Regions from separate parts of the Propionimicrobium sp. BV2F7 genome, predicted to be linked through region 3. Evidence: riboswitches for the same ligand, from Rfam matches in the RefSeq annotation. Region 3 holds a riboswitch; each other region holds the start of a gene.
The links. Region 3 has a riboswitch for cobalamin ahead of HMPREF1255_RS05895 (iron ABC transporter permease). Riboswitches for the same ligand answer to the same signal wherever they lie in the genome.
Positions count from the first base shown of each region.

Region 1: linked by a shared signal. The riboswitch ahead of HMPREF1255_RS07715 (anaerobic ribonucleoside triphosphate reductase) and the one ahead of HMPREF1255_RS05895 (iron ABC transporter permease) in region 3 are both predicted to bind cobalamin.
Region 2: linked by a shared signal. The riboswitch ahead of cobI (precorrin-2 C(20)-methyltransferase) and the one ahead of HMPREF1255_RS05895 (iron ABC transporter permease) in region 3 are both predicted to bind cobalamin.

Region 1 is NZ_AZIS01000005.1:282,196-287,685, forward strand. It holds gene HMPREF1255_RS07705 (FAD-dependent oxidoreductase) at 1-797, shown strand, start outside; gene typA (translational GTPase TypA) at 909-2,768, shown strand; cobalamin riboswitch at 2,942-3,155, shown strand; gene HMPREF1255_RS07715 (anaerobic ribonucleoside triphosphate reductase) at 3,189-5,490, shown strand, end outside.
Region 2 is NZ_AZIS01000005.1:53,017-58,506, reverse strand. It holds gene HMPREF1255_RS06735 (NAD(P)-binding protein) at 1-443, opposite strand, end outside; gene malQ (4-alpha-glucanotransferase) at 793-2,724, shown strand; cobalamin riboswitch at 2,819-2,947, shown strand; gene cobI (precorrin-2 C(20)-methyltransferase) at 2,989-3,723, shown strand; gene cobM (precorrin-4 C(11)-methyltransferase) at 3,720-4,535, shown strand; gene cbiE (precorrin-6y C5,15-methyltransferase (decarboxylating) subunit CbiE) at 4,560-5,219, shown strand; gene cobJ (precorrin-3B C(17)-methyltransferase) at 5,228-5,490, shown strand, end outside.
Region 3 is NZ_AZIS01000004.1:333,585-339,074, forward strand. It holds gene HMPREF1255_RS05875 (hypothetical protein) at 1-211, opposite strand, end outside; tRNA gene HMPREF1255_RS05880 (tRNA-Ser) at 243-325, opposite strand; gene HMPREF1255_RS05885 (NAD(P)H-quinone oxidoreductase) at 399-1,379, shown strand; gene argG (argininosuccinate synthase) at 1,705-3,123, shown strand; cobalamin riboswitch at 3,204-3,333, shown strand; gene HMPREF1255_RS05895 (iron ABC transporter permease) at 3,435-4,421, shown strand; gene HMPREF1255_RS05900 (ABC transporter substrate-binding protein) at 4,454-5,437, shown strand; gene HMPREF1255_RS05905 (ABC transporter ATP-binding protein) at 5,438-5,490, shown strand, end outside.

The sequences.
Region 1 (5,490 bases), on a different contig from region 3:
ATGAGGATATTGCCAAGGCCGTCACCGATGCGCTGAGCGAGCGCGTTGCCGTTAGGCTGAATCAGAGCTATCAGAGCGTGGATGCGGCTCCCGAGGGCGGGGTGGTGGTCACGGCCAAGGACTCTTCTGGCATCGAGTACACCTATCAGGCGGACATCGTGCTTTCGGTCATCGGTCGCGTGCCCAACGCAGATGTTTTGGACGTGGAGAAAGCTGGCGTGGAGCTGGACGATTCCGGTCTGATTATTACCGACGAGTTGCAGCGCACCAGCGCAGACCATATTTGGGCAATAGGCGATATCTGCAACACGCACATGCTCAAGCACCTCGCTAACGTGCAGGCTCGAGTCGTTCTCGCAGACATCAAGGCTAAGCTCGCTGGCGACGAGCTGAAGGTTGAGGATAGGCCCGGCCCGCGCAATCAAGACGTTGTGCCGATGGGCATCTACATCACTCCGGAGGTCGGCAGCATTGGCCTTACAGAGCAAGAGGCCAAGGAAATCGGTCCCTACGCGGTATTCACTCAGAAGTTCTCCGACACGGCTTGGGGCTGGGCAATGAATGACGAGGGTCACTTCGCCAAGATCCTGGCCAAGCCGGATGGCACGTTGCTCGGCGCGCACATCGTCGGCCCGCAGGCGACTTCTCTGCTGCAGCCGATTATTTCCGCAATGGTGGCCGGTCTTAGCGCCAGGGAGGCAGCGGACAGGCAGTTCTGGCCGCACCCGGCGCCCGTCGAGGTCGTGGAAAATGCGCTGCTCGGCGTCGCAGAAGAAGCCGAAAAACTAAACGCCTAGGCAGGACTATTGCGTCCTTTAGGGCGAGTTATGAAAGTGGTGGTGTCAACCGTATTTAGCGAGCGGGCCTGCGGGGCGTACACTTTTTGAGGTTTAACTTAAAGGAGACTGATGCCAGTACGTGAAGATCTACGTAACATCGCTATCGTCGCACACGTCGACCATGGCAAAACTACGCTCGTTGACGCCATGCTTTGGCAGTCTGGTGTTTTCCGAGAGGGCGCGGATGTTGCCACACGGGTGATGGATTCGATGGATCTTGAGCGCGAAAAGGGCATCACCATTCTCGCTAAGAACACCGCAATACGTCACAACGTTGGCGGCGCCGAGGCGGTCATCAACATCATCGATACCCCCGGTCACGCTGACTTCGGCGGCGAGGTTGAGCGCGGCCTAGAGATGGTTGACGGCGTTCTGCTACTCGTCGACGCATCGGAGGGCCCGCTGCCGCAGACTCGCTTCGTGCTCAGCAAGGCACTGGAAAAGAAGCTGCCGATCATCGTTGTTATCAACAAGGTGGATCGTCCTGACGCCCGCATCGAGGCCGTTGAGGAGGAAACCTACGAGCTGTTCCTAGACCTAATCGCTGACGACGACGAGACGGGTCTCGACTTCCCGGTCGTCTACGCCTCCGCCAAGGCCGGTAAGGCATCTTTGAACCGTCCCGCAGACGGTGAACTGCCCGACAGTAACACGCTCGAGCCGCTGTTCAAGGTGATCATGGACACCATCCCTGCTCCGACCTACGAGGAAGGCGCGAGCCTGCAGGCCCACGTAACAAACCTCGATTCCTCGCCGTACCTTGGCCGCCTAGCGCTTTGCCGCATCGTCGCAGGTGAAATCACCCGAGGCCAGACGGTCGCCTGGATCCGTCGTGACGGCTCGGTCAAGAACGTTAAACTTTCCGAGCTCCTGATGACCGATGGTCTGGAGCGCGTCTCCGTAGAGAAGGCAGGCCCTGGCGACATCATCGCAGTCGCTGGCATCGACGAGATCACCATCGGTGAAACTCTCGCCGACCCGGAGAACCCGGTTGCTTTGCCGCTTATCCACGTCGACGAGCCTTCGATTTCAATGACCATCGGTATCAACACCTCGCCGCTTGCCGGGCGTTCCGGTACTCAGCTGACGGCTCGTCTGGTTAAGAACAGGCTCGACGCCGAGCTCATCGGTAACGTATCCATCCGTGTTCTGCTCACCGAGCGCCCAGACACCTGGGAGGTTCAGGGCCGTGGTGAGCTGCAGCTCGCCGTCTTGGTGGAGATGATGAGGCGCGAAGGCTTCGAGCTTACCGTCGGTAAGCCGCAGGTCGTCACCCAGGAGATTGACGGAGTAACTCAGGAGCCGACCGAGCGCCTGACCATCGACATCCCCGAAGAGCACCTTGGAGCAGTCACCGAGCTGCTTGGTCAGCGCAAGGGGCAGCTCGAGAAGATGTCGAACAACGGTTCCGGCTGGGTTCGCCTGGAATACGTAGTGCCTAGCCGTGGCATGCTCGGTTTCCGCACTGAGTTCCTGACTAACACTCGAGGCACCGGCATTATGAACCACGTCTTCGAGGGCTACACGCCTTGGGTTGGCACGCTGCGCACCCGTCAGACCGGGTCGCTGGTTGCTGACAGGCAGGGCACCGTCAATAGCTATGCATTGTTCAACCTGCAAGAGCGCGGCACTCTGTTTGTTGCTCCGGGCGACGACACCTACGAGGGCATGGTTGTCGGCGAGAACTCTCGTCCCGACGACATGGATGTCAACCCCACCAAGGAAAAGCATTTGACCAACATGCGTTCGGCCACCGGCGACGAGCTTGAGCGGTTGATTCCGCCACGCAGGATGAGCCTGGAGCAGTCGCTGGAGTATTGTGCTGCCGACGAGTGCCTAGAGGTCACCCCGGACGTTGTTCGCGTCCGCAAGGTTCTGCTGGACGCTCGCGACCGCGCGAAGGCCCGCAACCGAGCTAAGAACTCTTAATCGAATAAACTCTAAACGTGTGGGTCATGCTTTCGGGCGTGGCCCACATCTTTATTAATTTGCCCACTCCGCACGAACGCGCATCGACTATTTTGGCCCATTCGGCGGACGCAAGAATCTTTTCGTTTAACCGGTTCGATGGTGTGTCCGGGTGGATATGGCACAAGATCAGGAGTACCTTATCTAGTGCTGGTTCACCACAGTGGCCACTAGATGCAGTGGTTTTGGGGTGACGCAAGAGGGAATCCGGTGAGAATCCGGAGCTGTCCCGCAGCGGTAATAGGGAACGAACGGCGAACAGAAGCACTGGCTGAAAAAGGCTGGGAAGCGCGCTAAGTAGGTTTTAGCCCTTAAGTCCGAATACCTGCCGGCATATCGCAAAGAGGTTTTGCGATTTAATCCGAGCTTCGAGGAGAAAGCATGTCGGTTGAAACGCGCGCGCACACGCACGTCATTACCCCAATTTCTATTCACAAGCGCGATGGCAGGGTCGTCGATTTCGATCTAGGCAAGGTCATCGACGCGCTGACCAAGGCATTCGCCGCCACGGATCAAGACAACCCCAAGCAGCACGCACATCAGGTTTCGTTCGGAGTGCTCGCAGAGTTGCAGCGTCGCGAGCTGAGCACCCCGAGCGTCGAGGATGTGCAGAACATCGTCGAGGACACCCTGATGCGCTACGGCTATCCTCACACCGCGAAGGCCTACATTCTTTACCGCAACGAGCGCACTCGCGCCCGGGAGGCGCAAAACCGCCTGATGCAGTCGTTCGACAAAATCACCTTCGGCGCCGAGATATCGGATGCTCAGCGCGAGAATGCCAACGTCGACGCAAATTCCGCAATGGGCACCATGCTCCAGTATGGTTCCGAATCGGCCAAGCAGTTCAACATCCTTCGGGTGCTTAACCCTGATCACGCCGCGGCTCATGTCGCAGGCGATATTCACATTCACGACCTAGACTTCCTGACGCTGACCATGACCTGCTGCCAGATCAGCCTTCGCGATCTGTTCAAGGGTGGCTTCTCAACTGGCCACGGCGTCATCCGTGAGCCCAAGTCGATCACCTCTTACGCCTCGCTGGCCTGTATTGCGATCCAGTCCAACCAGAACGATCAGCATGGCGGCCAGGCGGTGCCGAACTTCGACTACGACATGGCCGATGGCGTGCGCATGACCTTCAATTCCATCTACCGCTCGAACCTCGCGAAGGCGTTCAGGCTTTTCGGTGCCGAAGAAGCCGCCGAAAAACTAGGTGATGTCGAGCTGCGCGCAAGGCTTTCTGCCACCGACGACGTTTTGAAGCAAGAGGCCGAAGAGCTCTCGGAGGCACTCGGAATCGAGTTAAAGACCGTTGTCAAGGTGCAGAAATTCGCTCTTAAAGAGGCCGAAACCGAGACTCGTCGTGCCACCTATCAGGCCATGGAAGCCTTCCTGCACAACCTGAACACTATGAATTCCCGTGCGGGGGCGCAGACTCCGTTCTCTTCAATCAACTTCGGAACGGACGTCAGCGCGGAGGGCAGGCTCGTCATGCAGCAGCTGCTGCTGGCGACGGAGGCAGGGCTGGGCCACGGCGAAACCGCGATCTTCCCGATCCAGATTTTCCGTGTCGCAGAGGGCGTAAACCTGAACCCCGGCGACCCGAATTACGACCTCTTCCAGCTGGCCTGCAGGGTCAGCGCCAAGAGGCTGTTCCCGAACTTCTCGTTCCTGGACTCGCCCTTCAACCGGCAGTACTACAAGCTCGGCCACCCGGAAACCGAGGTCGCATACATGGGCTGCCGTACGCGCGTCATGGGCAACGTCGCCGACCCCACACGCGAGATCACTCACGGACGTGGCAACTTGTCCTTCACGTCGATCAACCTGCCGAGACTGGCGATCGAAGCTAGGGGATCTATCTCCGAGTTCTTCAAGAGCCTAGATTCCGAAATCGATCTGGTCATCGACCAGCTACTCGAGCGACTAGCCATCCAAAGCAAGCGTCGAGTCTGCAACTTCCCGTTCCTGATGGGGCAGGGCGTCTGGATCGACTCTGAGAAGCTCGATTGGAAGGATCAAGTGGCGGAAGTGCTAAAGCACGGCACCTTAGCCATCGGCTTCATCGGCTTGGCCGAGACCCTGATAGCGCTGATCGGCGAGCATCACGGCCAGTCGGAGAAGGCCCAGGCGCTGGGGCTGGAGATCGTCCGCCAGATGCGTCGTCGCACGGACGAAGCCGCAGAGAAATACCGGCTCAATTTCTCGTTGATTGCCACTCCCGCCGAGGGGCTGTCAGGGCGCTTCGTCCGCATGGATAAGGAGCGCTACGGCGACATCGAGGGCGTCACCGACAAGGACTACTACACCAACTCGTTCCACATTCCGGTGGCATTCAACATCAGCGCCTTCGACAAAATCCGCCTCGAGGCTCCCTACCACGAGCTGACCAACGGCGGGCACATCTCCTACATCGAGCTTGACGGCGACCCAACCAAGAACCTCAGTGCATTTGAGGCCGTCGTAAGGCAGATGTATGCGTCTGGAATTGGCTACGGGGCCATCAACCACCCGGTCGACCGCGACCCGGTTTGCGAGTTCACCGGATGCATCGATGATGAGTGTCCGAACTGTGGCCGTCACGAAACTCCCGATAAGCCGTTTGACCGCATCCGCCGTATCACCGGATATCTAGTTGGCACCCTCGACCGCTTCAACGACGCCAAGCGCGCCGAAGAAG
Region 2 (5,490 bases), on a different contig from region 3:
GCGGCCGAAAGACCGGATGGGCCGGCACCGACGACCATCACTCGCTTACCCGTGTGCGTCACAGGCTTCTGGAACGTCCAGCCACGCTCGATGGCCAGGTCTCCCAGATAGCGCTCGACGGAATGGATAGAGACCGAAGAATCGAGGTCTGCACGGTTGCACGCGGTTTCGCAGGGGTGGTAGCAAACGCGTCCGTGAATGGCCGGGAAGGGGTTGTCGCGCACCAGCTGGCGCCACGCGGCCTCTTCTTTACCTTCTTTAATAAGGCGCAGCCACTCTTGGATGTTCTCGCCGGCGGGGCAGGCATTGTTACAAGGTGGCAGCAGGTCTACGTAAATCGGGATCTGCGTGCGAACTGGGCCGATTTTCGACGTGCCCAAAGCCAGGTCTGGAACCGCAGTCACGTCTGTGCGCTGCGTCACCTCGTTTGCAAGTTCACTCATTTTGCTCCGCTCTAAAACTTCTTCTGAAACCCCCTTGTTAGGCACTTTTGCAGGTGCGATGCGAGGGTCATCCAGCAGATTCAGAGTACACCGCTAGACAGACAGAAAATATAACTTGAGTAGCAGTTGCAGCAAGGGAAAACTATTACTTAGGTCTAGTGAACCTATAAACAAAACGGATTCATTTCCTATATTTCGGTTATGTAATCATCTAACAAGCAATTGTCTGCAATCATTCATTCGCCATAGGCAACAATTCCGACGATGACTTGCACACATATAGGTGAAGTTGCCAGAACTGATCTGAACTATGGCCAAGCTCAAACAGGTATTCATGTAGGATCGCCACGTGAATAACATTTCATCAGACCACGAAACCCGCGGCATATCGCATAGCGCCACCAGCGCAGACGACGCGCACCGCGGCGAGATCATGTCTCGCGTAGGCCGATATGGAGTAACCAGCGGTTACGTGAATACCAAAGGCGATTGGATCAAGACACCAACAAAGACGTTAGAGCTAGTCGCAAACAGGTTTGATACTTCCGTACCGCTAGACAACGAAAACGGCCCGCTGGTATGCAGCCCGGGTCGCTACCACCCAGAACTCTATGGAACGCTAATCCTAGAGAACGGGCATCACTACCGTGCCGAAGGCCTGGTGGACATGCCCGGATACCACATTCTTTACAACGACGCCGGCGTCCGCCGCTTCGTCATCTGCACGCCTGAAAAAATTCAGACCCCACAGCGTAGTTGGGGTTGGCAGATTCAGCTTTATTCGGCACGCTCCCGCTCTTCTTGGGGCATCGGTGATTTCCGCGACCTCGCGCTGATCTGCCGCATCGCCGCCATGCAGGGCGCGAGCTGCGTGCAGGTCTCGCCAGTCCACGCCATCGGCCCGACCGAGCACCCGCAGGCATCGCCATACTCGCCCGCGTCCAGGATCTTCCTGAACGTCCTACACATCGCACCGGGCGACGTCCTCGGCGCCGAGCATGTAGACCTGACCGACCTCGCGGAGGCAGGCTGCAAGCTAAACAAGGAACGCATGATCGACCGTGCAGCCGTCTGGAAGCTGAAGCGCGAGGCGCTGCTGCGCATCTGGAAGGCCGTCCGAAACGACCCGAACATCGAGCGAGACGCCTGGTTCGAGCAGTGGGGCAAGAAGCTTTCCGACTTCTCCACCTGGTCCGCCATCGCCGAAAAGTACGGCACCGACTGGCGCAAATGGCCGAAGGAATACCAGAATATTTCCTCCGACGCGGTTGCCGAATTCGTCAACGAGAACTCCGACCTCATCGATTTCCACAGCTGGATGCAGTGGGTTGCCCACGTCCAGTACGCTGCCGCTTGCCGCGAGGGTGTAGACGTCATCGCGGACCTGGCCGTTGGTTCCGACTCGGCCTCCCAAGACGCCTGGATCAATCAGGACATCCTCGAGTTCGACTTCGAGATCGGCGCTCCCCCGGATAGCCACAACATCGAGGGTCAGCGCTGGGGCTTGCCGCCGTTCAACCCGCAGAAGCTCGCGGAGGTGGATTTCAAGCCGTTCATCGATATGGTTCGCGCCACCCTGCGCGACGCCGGCGCGATGCGCATCGACCACGTCATGCAGCTCTGGCGCCTCTACTGGGTGCCGGTTTCCGGCAGCGCGGCCGACGGCGTCTACATCCACTACCCGGTGGACGCCATGCTTGCCATCATCAGGCTGGAATGCTACCGCCAGAACAGCTGGGTTGTTGGCGAGGACATGGGCACCGTAGCGGGCGGCGTGCGCGAGACGATGGAAGAAATCGGCATGCTGGGTAACCGCTCCGCAATGCGCACCCCGGTTCGCGAGTTCCCGACCCTGGGAGTGGGCACCAGCTCCACACACGACCAAGTGACGGTCGCCGGCCTAGCAACCGGTTTCGACGTCTCCGAGCTGAAGCGCATCGGCAAGAGCGCAGACTGGGCGCAGGTCGAGAGCACCCGCCAGGTGCTATGCGAGATGGCTCACGTCGACCCGACGAAGCCGCTCAACCAGATCACCCGCGACGACGTCCAGTCGATGATCATCGAGCGCTACCGGATGCTGCGCGACGCACCGAGCCGAGTCGTCCTGCTCAACCTGGACGATGCTGCCAGCGTCAAGGAGCGTCCGAATATGCCCGGCACCATCGACCAGTACCCGAACTGGCGCATCGCGCTGCCCCGCCCGGTGGACGACATCATGACGTCGTCGCTTGCCGACGAGCTGGTCAGCGTCATCGAGCAGGGACGCAAGCTAGATAAATAAGTTAGAAAAAGTATCGGGCCGCAAGATTCTTGCGGCCCGATACTTTTTGCCCCAAATTAACTCTTCATAAGGTTGGGAGTGGTTGGGATATCGCGCTAGGCTTGACGGAGTCGACACGAGTCGACGACGAGACGCTTGCGAAGCCGGTGAGAACCCGGCGCTGTCCCGCAACGGTATCTGCGCGCGGCGCGCAGTTAGCCCGGTCGCCAAGCCGATCGTCCCCACAGCGAAACACCCTCGAGGTTAGGGTGGCTAGGAGATTTAGTGAATTTTCCACGGCTACTTGGCATTGGCGTCGGCCCGGGGGATCCCGATTTAATTACTGTCAAAGCATTGAAGGCGCTGCGCAATTGCGACGTCATTCTTGTGCCATCCACCGAAGCTAGCGGCAGCAATGCCGGGCGCGCGGAGACCATCATCACGGCTGCTTCCCCCGAGATGGCCGAGAAGATCGTGCGCGTGCCGTTCACGATGAAAGACCCAACAGGCGTCACCACCCGCAGAATGACCAACTGGCAGACGTCCGCGGCCGTGGCCATCGAACAGTTCGAGGCGGGCGCCAAGCAGATCGGTTTCGCGACCATCGGCGACCCTTCTGTGTATTCCACGTTCAGCTATCTTGTTGCCAGCGTGCGCGAGAAGATAGAGGTTGAGGTGGAGGTCATCCCCGGCATCACGGCGATGCAGGCGCTCGCGGCCGCCTCGAAGACCCCGCTTTGCGAGGGCGACGAAGTGCTGGCGCTCGTGCCGCTGAAGAAAGGCATCGACCAGCTCGTCGAGGTTTCCGAGGTGGCCGACACCTGCGTGGTTTACAAGGCCGGACGCCACTTCGCCGCGCTGAAAGAGCACCTGAACGAGGTGGGCGAGGACGCCGTCGTCGGCAGCAATGTTGGGCTGCCCGAAGAAGAAATTTCATTGGTCAGCGAGCTGGATGAGGCGCCGTACTTCACCAGCGTTTTGTGGCCGCCGAAGCGCAACGGACTAGGAGAACGACTGTGACTGGCAAGGTAGTTTTCGTCGGTGCGGGCCCGGGTGCCCCCGACTTGATCACGGTGCGCGGCGCCGAGACCATCGCGAACGCGGACATCATCATTTGGGCGTCGTCGCTGGTTAACCCCGAGGTCGTCGCCCGCCACAAGGAGGGCGCAGAGCTGATTGATTCGGCCTCCGCGTCCCTGGAGGACATACTCCCCTACTACGAGCGCGCTCGCGACGAGGGTATTCTGGTTGCTCGCGTTCACACCGGAGACCCCTCCATATATGGCGCAACCGCAGAGCAGCGCCAGGTTCTCGACGAGATGGGCGTGCCCTACGAGACTATCCCGGGCGTATCCGCGTTTTCTGCTGCTGCGGCGATGAGCGACGTCGAGATCACCCTGCCCGAGGTTTCGCAGTCGCTTATCCTGACCCGTCTGGAGGGTGGCCGCACCCCGATGCCGCCGAAGGAAAATGTCCGCGACTTCGCCTCGCACGGCACGACGATGGCGCTTTACCTTTCGGCAGCACGTTCGAAACAACTCCAGGAGGAGTTACTGGCCGGCGGCTACCCCGAGGATACCCCGGTGATTATCGGCTACCAGGTCACCTGGCCCGACCAGTTCATGGTTCGCTGCAAGCTTTCCGAGCTCGAGTCGACTATGAAGGCCCACAAGCTGTGGAAGCACACGGTCATTTTGGTTGGCCCCGCCCTCAGTGAGGAGCGCATGGTTAAACGCTCGCACCTCTACCACCCCGGTTTCAGACACGAATACCGCCCTGCGGACCCGAAGGCCGCAGCGGATCTGCGCGATAAGGGCGCAGAGGCGCTCTGAGCCCGCCGCGCGAAAGGACAACACATGATTACCGTTTACGGATTCATCGCCGAGCCCTCCGAAGAGCTTCGTAGGGACGCCGCAGACGCCGACCTGGTGGTGGGCGGTAGGCGTCACCTGGACGCGCTAGGCGTCGAAGAGGACAAGCGCGTCGTGCTCGGACGCATCGCCCCGGCGATCGACGAGATGAAGAAGGACCTCAACCGAAAGATCGTCGTGGTTGCTTCCGGCGACCCGCTGTTTTACGGAGTCGTGCGACGCATCCGTGCCGCCGGCCTAAAGGTCCGGGTTGTGCCGGTCGTCACCAGCCTGCAGATGGCTTTCGCTGCCGTCGGGCTGCCGTGGGACGACGCCTTGCTGGTTTCCGCACACGGCAACGACCCGGTGCCCGCCTTCGACGCCTGCCGGCGGCACCCGAAGGTCGGCATTCTGACCGACCCGAAGAACACACTGCCACAGATCGTCGAGGCCACCGCGGGCTTGGGCAAGACCTACGTGCTGGCCGAGAAGCTTGGCAACGCCGATGAACAAATCCGCGTCATGAACGAGGCGGAGGCCCGAATGGTCACTGACATCACCTCGCCGAACGTCGTCCTGGTGCTCGACCACCACCCCGATGAGCCAGAAGCTCTCGGCGAACAACACCCCATCGTCGGTGGCTTCGACGCCGTACCGCAGATCTAGGAGAACAATTGAGCGACAAAATCATTGGCCAGGTAGCCACCTCGCCCGCAGCGCAGGCCCGGGCTGCCCAACTCGACGAGGTACTAGGCGAAACCAAGCACTACTTCGGCAAGTCCGGCGAAGGTCTGCGCACTGCTTGGGAAGAATGCGATCTGATCATCAGCCATCTGGCGCTCGGCGCGACCACCAGGCTGATCGCCGATCTGCTGAAGAGCAAGAAGACTGATCCGGCCGTCGTCGTGGTTGACGAGGCCGGGAAATTCGCTATTCC
Region 3 (5,490 bases):
TCACCTCGAGGCGGATCTTGCGGGCGATGAGAATCAGGAGAAACAACAGGAGAACGGCGAGGGCAATTCCGACGATGCCGAGCACCGTCCACACTGCGGAGTTGCCAAGGACCAGAGCCAACACGCCACCCACGGTGAGCAGGCCAGCAAGAGCGTACGTCCAGATCGGTAGCCGCTGGGCGAACACGTATTTCGTGGATTTTTCGGGCATTAATGCTCCTAGTCCGCCTAAGGATGAATCGCGGCGAGGGTGGGATTCGAACCCACGGAGCTTTCGCTCGGCCGCTTTCAAGGCGGCTGCACTAGTCCACTATGCGACCTCGCCAGCACAACAGATTGTTGCGAGTAAATCTTATGTTAGCGCACGCAAAGTTTCCAAGGGATGGCACGCTAGATGTATGCATGCAATTACACAGACCCAAGAGGGTGGACCTGAAACTCTGCAGTGGACGGAGGTGGCCACCCCCAAACCAGGCCCTGGTGAAGTGCTAGTTAAGACGGTGGCTGCAGGCATCAACCGTGCCGATTCACTGCAGCGCCGCGGTTACTATCCTCCGCCGAAGGGCGTCACGAACGTGCTGGGTTTGGAGGCTTCCGGCGTCGTCGAGTCCGTCGGTGAGGGCGTAGACAATTTTGCGCCGGGTAACCCGGTTGTCGCGCTGCTTTCGGGCGGCGCCTACGCGGAATATTTCGTTGCGCCGGCCGGCCAGCTGATTCCACCGCCGGACAACGTCGAGCTTGTCGAGTCTGCGGCCCTGATCGAGGTTGCCGCCACTGTGCTGAGCAACTTGGAGCGCGTCCACCTGCGCAAAGGCGAGACGTTCTTGGTGCACGGCGGCGCAGGCGGCATCGGCGCGTTCGCAATCCAGTACGCAAAGTACATGGGCGTGCGCGTCATCACGACGGCGTCCGAAGCGAAGCTGGACTACTGCCGCGAGTTGGGCGCAGACGTCGTCATCGACTACAACACGGACTGGCCCGAGCGCGTCAAGAACGCGACCGACGGCAAGGGCGTGGACGTGATCCTGGACATCATTGGCGCTAAATATCTGCAGCCGAATGTCGATTGCCTGGCTCAGGATGGGCGCATGGTGATCATCGGCATGCAGAAGGGCGTCAAGGGTGAGCTAAACATCGGCAAGCTGCTCAACAAGCGCGGCACCATCACGGCGACGAGCTTGCGGTTCCGTCCGACTGAGCAGAAGTCAGAAATCGCCCAGGCTGTTCGCGAAAAGATTTGGCCGCTTTACGAGGATGAGACTCTCTCGTTGCCTGATATTACCGTTTTCCCGATGGAGAATGCGGCTGAGGCTCACGAGATGCTCGACTCTGGCCAGTTGATGGGCAAGATCGTTTTGGCAGTCGACCAGCCTCGATAATTATTTCTATTAGTTGCCGGCCGGCGTCCGTTTGGGCGTCGGCCGGTTTTCATCTAGTCACACCGCGACAAGACGTGGCTGCTGGATTAGTAAGTTTGCAATCTAAACGCGTTTCCCCTTGCTGGAGAGACGAATTTCATCCTGCTGCCGAATTTTATGCCTTAGCGACCACATTTTGTCACGCACTTGCGAGATTAAATTCCACATCTATATAAGCGGCGAATCAGCACTCCCCCGTTCGAGGCGAGTTGGTCACTATCGCAACTATCGAAAGTTTATTCGGTCAATGTGGAAATTATTACTTTAGCGCGTTAAGCTAGCGGGCGTGTCTAAAGTATTAACTTCTTTGCCCGCAGGCGAGCGCGTTGGCATCGCCTTCTCAGGTGGCCTCGATACGTCGGTAGCAGTGGCTTGGATGCGTGAAAAGGGCGCAATTCCCTGCACTTACACTGCAGACATCGGCCAGTACGACGAGCCAGATATCGAGTCGGTTCCCGGCCGTGCCCTGCAGTACGGCGCCGAGCTTTCGCGCCTGGTCGACTGCAAGGAATCGCTGGTCGATCAGGGCCTGATGGCTCTGCAGTGTGGCGCGTTCAACGTCACCAGCGCCGGCCGCCCGTACTTCAACACCACTCCAATCGGCCGCGCAGTCACCGGAACGCTGCTGGTTCGCGCCATGGCCGAAGACGACGTAAACATTTGGGGCGACGGCTCCACCTACAAAGGCAACGACATCGAGCGTTTCTACCGCTACGGCCTACTCGCTAACCCGCAGCTGCGCATCTACAAGCCTTGGCTGGACGAGGACTTCGTCTCCGAGCTTGGCGGCCGCGACGAGATGAGCGTTTGGCTGACCAAGCGCGATCTGCCCTACCGCGACTCGAAGGAGAAGGCCTACTCCACCGACGCAAACATTTGGGGCGCGACCCACGAGGCCAAGACCCTCGAGCTGCTGGATGCATCCCTGGAGGACGTCGAACCGATCATGGGCGTCAAATTCTGGGATCCGGACGTCCAGATCGACACCGAGGACGTCACCATCGAGTTTGTCGAGGGCTTCCCTGTTGCCATCAACGGCGAGCACTTCGATTCGCGCGTTGACCTGGTGCTTAAGGCAAACGAGATCGGCGGCCGCCATGGCCTGGGCATGAGCGACCAGATCGAGAACCGCATCATCGAGGCGAAGAGCCGCGGCATCTACGAGGCACCGGGCATGGCGCTGCTGTGGATCGCCTACGAGCGCCTGATTAATGCGATTCACAACGAGGACACGCTGGCCAACTACCACGCTGAGGGCCAGAAGCTCGGGCGCAAGCTTTACGAGGGCCGCTGGATGGATCCGCAGTCGCTGATGACGCGCGATTCCATCGCCCGCTGGGTTGCTGCAGTCGTCACCGGCGAGGTGGTCATCAGGCTGCGGCGCGGCTGGGACTACTCCATCATGGACACCCGCGGCCCGGGTTTCAGCTATCACCCGGATCGTCTGTCGATGGAACGCGTTGAGGACGCCGCCTTCGGCCCGACGGACCGCATCGGCCAGCTCACCATGCGCAACCTGGACATCGCGGATTCGCGCAGCAAGCTGGAAACCTACGCTTCGCAGGGTCAGATCACCGCTGGCGCGACTCAGGATCTGCTCGGCGAGCTGCAGCCTGGACGCGCAGGCGAGATCGCGAACCGCGGCATCGATTCCACCGAGGGCGAGGTTCTCGACCGCGCCGCGATGGACTCTGGCCACGACTAACGGCACATAAACTAAGAAAATCCCGCAGACGCCTAATGCCTGCGGGATTTTCTTTGCAATTTTTAATACGGATGTCCATTTTCACATATTGCTGATAGGTTCTATGTAGTTAGCCACAGGGGAATTCTGGTTTGTATCCAGAACTGTCGCGCAACGGTGAAGTCGCTTAGCGAACAAGTCCGAAAACCTGGGCTGTCGAATATTTTTGTACGCCGCGCAAGACGGCTTGAACAGAAAGAAGATTCGTGAGCGATACAGCCACCGCAAAGACACTCGAGCTTTACGGCAAGACGAGGCGCCGCCAACGGCTGATTCTCTTCGCTTTGCTGGCTGCAGTCCTCGTTTTGCCATTGGTTACGATCGCTATTGGCCCGGCCGCCGTGTCCGTCGGCGACGTCATCGGCGTCATCAAAAGTCACATCCCAAGTCTGGACGTCGACATCACGTGGAGCCAGAACGTGGATGCAATCGTCTGGAAGACCCGTCTACCTAGAATCATCTCGGGCTTGGCTATTGGTGCGATCCTGGGCATTGCAGGTGCCGTGATGCAGGCTGTGGTGCGCAACCCCCTGGCCGAACCGTACGTGTTAGGCGTCAGCTCGGGTGCCTCGACGGGCGCTGCTGCAATGATAATTCTGTTCGGGTCTATCGCTTCTTGGTCGGTTGGCTTGGCCGCATTCGCGGGCGCGCTGGCGGCAACGCTGTTTCTGCTTCTGGTGACGGGAAATTCCGGATCGTCTCTGCGATTGATTCTCGCCGGCCTAGCGGCCAACTTCGGCTTCCAGGCTCTAACCAACTTCATCATCTTCTCTTCGGGCACGCCGGAGGCAACTCAAGCCGTCATGTTCTGGATGCTTGGCTCGCTTGCCCGCGCTAACTGGTCGCAGGCGGTTCCACTGATTGTTACGGCCCTCATTTTCTCAGTTGTCGTGGCGCTTTTCGGCCCAGTTCTCGACGCCCTGTCCAGCGGAGATCGCACGGCCCAATCGGTTGGCATCGAGCCAACCAAGGCGAGGCTGGCGATCCTGATTCCCGTCTCTGCCGTAATCGGCATCGCTGTGGCATCATCGGGCGCGATAGGTTTCGTCGGCCTAATTATTCCGCACGTGATGCGCTCGATCGTCGGCTCTTCGCACAGAGTTTTGACGCTTGGCTGCGCCCTTGCGGGAGCATTCTTCTTGGTTATCGCCGACACGTTCGCGCGCATAGCTTTCGCCCCGATTGAAATGCCGATCGGGGTAATCACCGGCATGGTTGGCGTGCCATTCATCGTCTTGCTGGTTAGGCGAATGAAGTAACCAGCGACAACAAAAAGAAAAGGAGTAAACGAATGAAGAAGTTCGTTTGTGCACTGGCCGCATTGGCCTTAGCCGTCCCGCTAGCTTCTTGCGGACAGTCAGCCGCAGACAAGAAAGCTGCAGAAAGTTCGTCGGCACCCGAAAAAATCCAGGTCAAAAGCTGCGACGAAACCCTGACCTTAGACAAGGCTCCCGAGCGCGTGTTAATGATCTCAGACGTCAACTCATCGATCCTCGATGAGCTAGGCGTGCTAGATAAAGTAGTTTTCCGCGCTGGTGATGACCGCATTAAAAACGTTCGCCCAGAGCTTAAGAAAAAGCTGGATAAGATCGAATCAGCTGAGTCCGGGAAACTCGGTACCGGTGGTTCTACGGTAGCAACTGAAACCGTCCTGGACATGAACGTCGATCTGGTTATTGGCTACGACAAAGCTGTCGACAGAAAGGCCTTGGCAGAAGCAGGTGTCCCGCTCTATTCACCAGATTCCTACTGCCCCAATTACAAGCTAGATCACGCAGATTTTGGCCTTGTAGATAACGAAATCGAAAAGATGGGAAAGATATTCCAAGTAGAGAAAAAGGCTGAGGAAGTTAAGAAAAATTCTGAAGCCCAGATCCAAAAAATCAAACCTTCCTCGGAAGTTAAAGGGGCTAAGGCCGTCGCTGTCTTCGTTACGCCAGGGTCAGATAAGTTATCGGCTTTCAATTCATCTTCGATGGTGCAGCCGATCTTCGAAGCTAATGGCATCGAAAACGCTTACGCCGATGGCCCGAAGAGGGTATTCCCAATTTCAATGGAGGATCTACTTGCCAAAAATCCTGATTACATTGTCGTCTTGTCACTGAATCCCGACGAAAATGAAGCGTTAAACACGTTCGCCAGTTTCCCGGGTTCAGAAGACCTGAAAGCAAGTCAAGAAGGTCAGGTAGTGTTCCTGCCATTCGCTCTGACCGATCCGCCATCCACCCTTTCGGTTGACGGCGCCGTCGAACTGGCCAACAGGCTGCAAAAATAAATGCTTAAAGCAACTGATATCCGTGTCTGTCGGGGCGATCGGGTGGTCGTCGA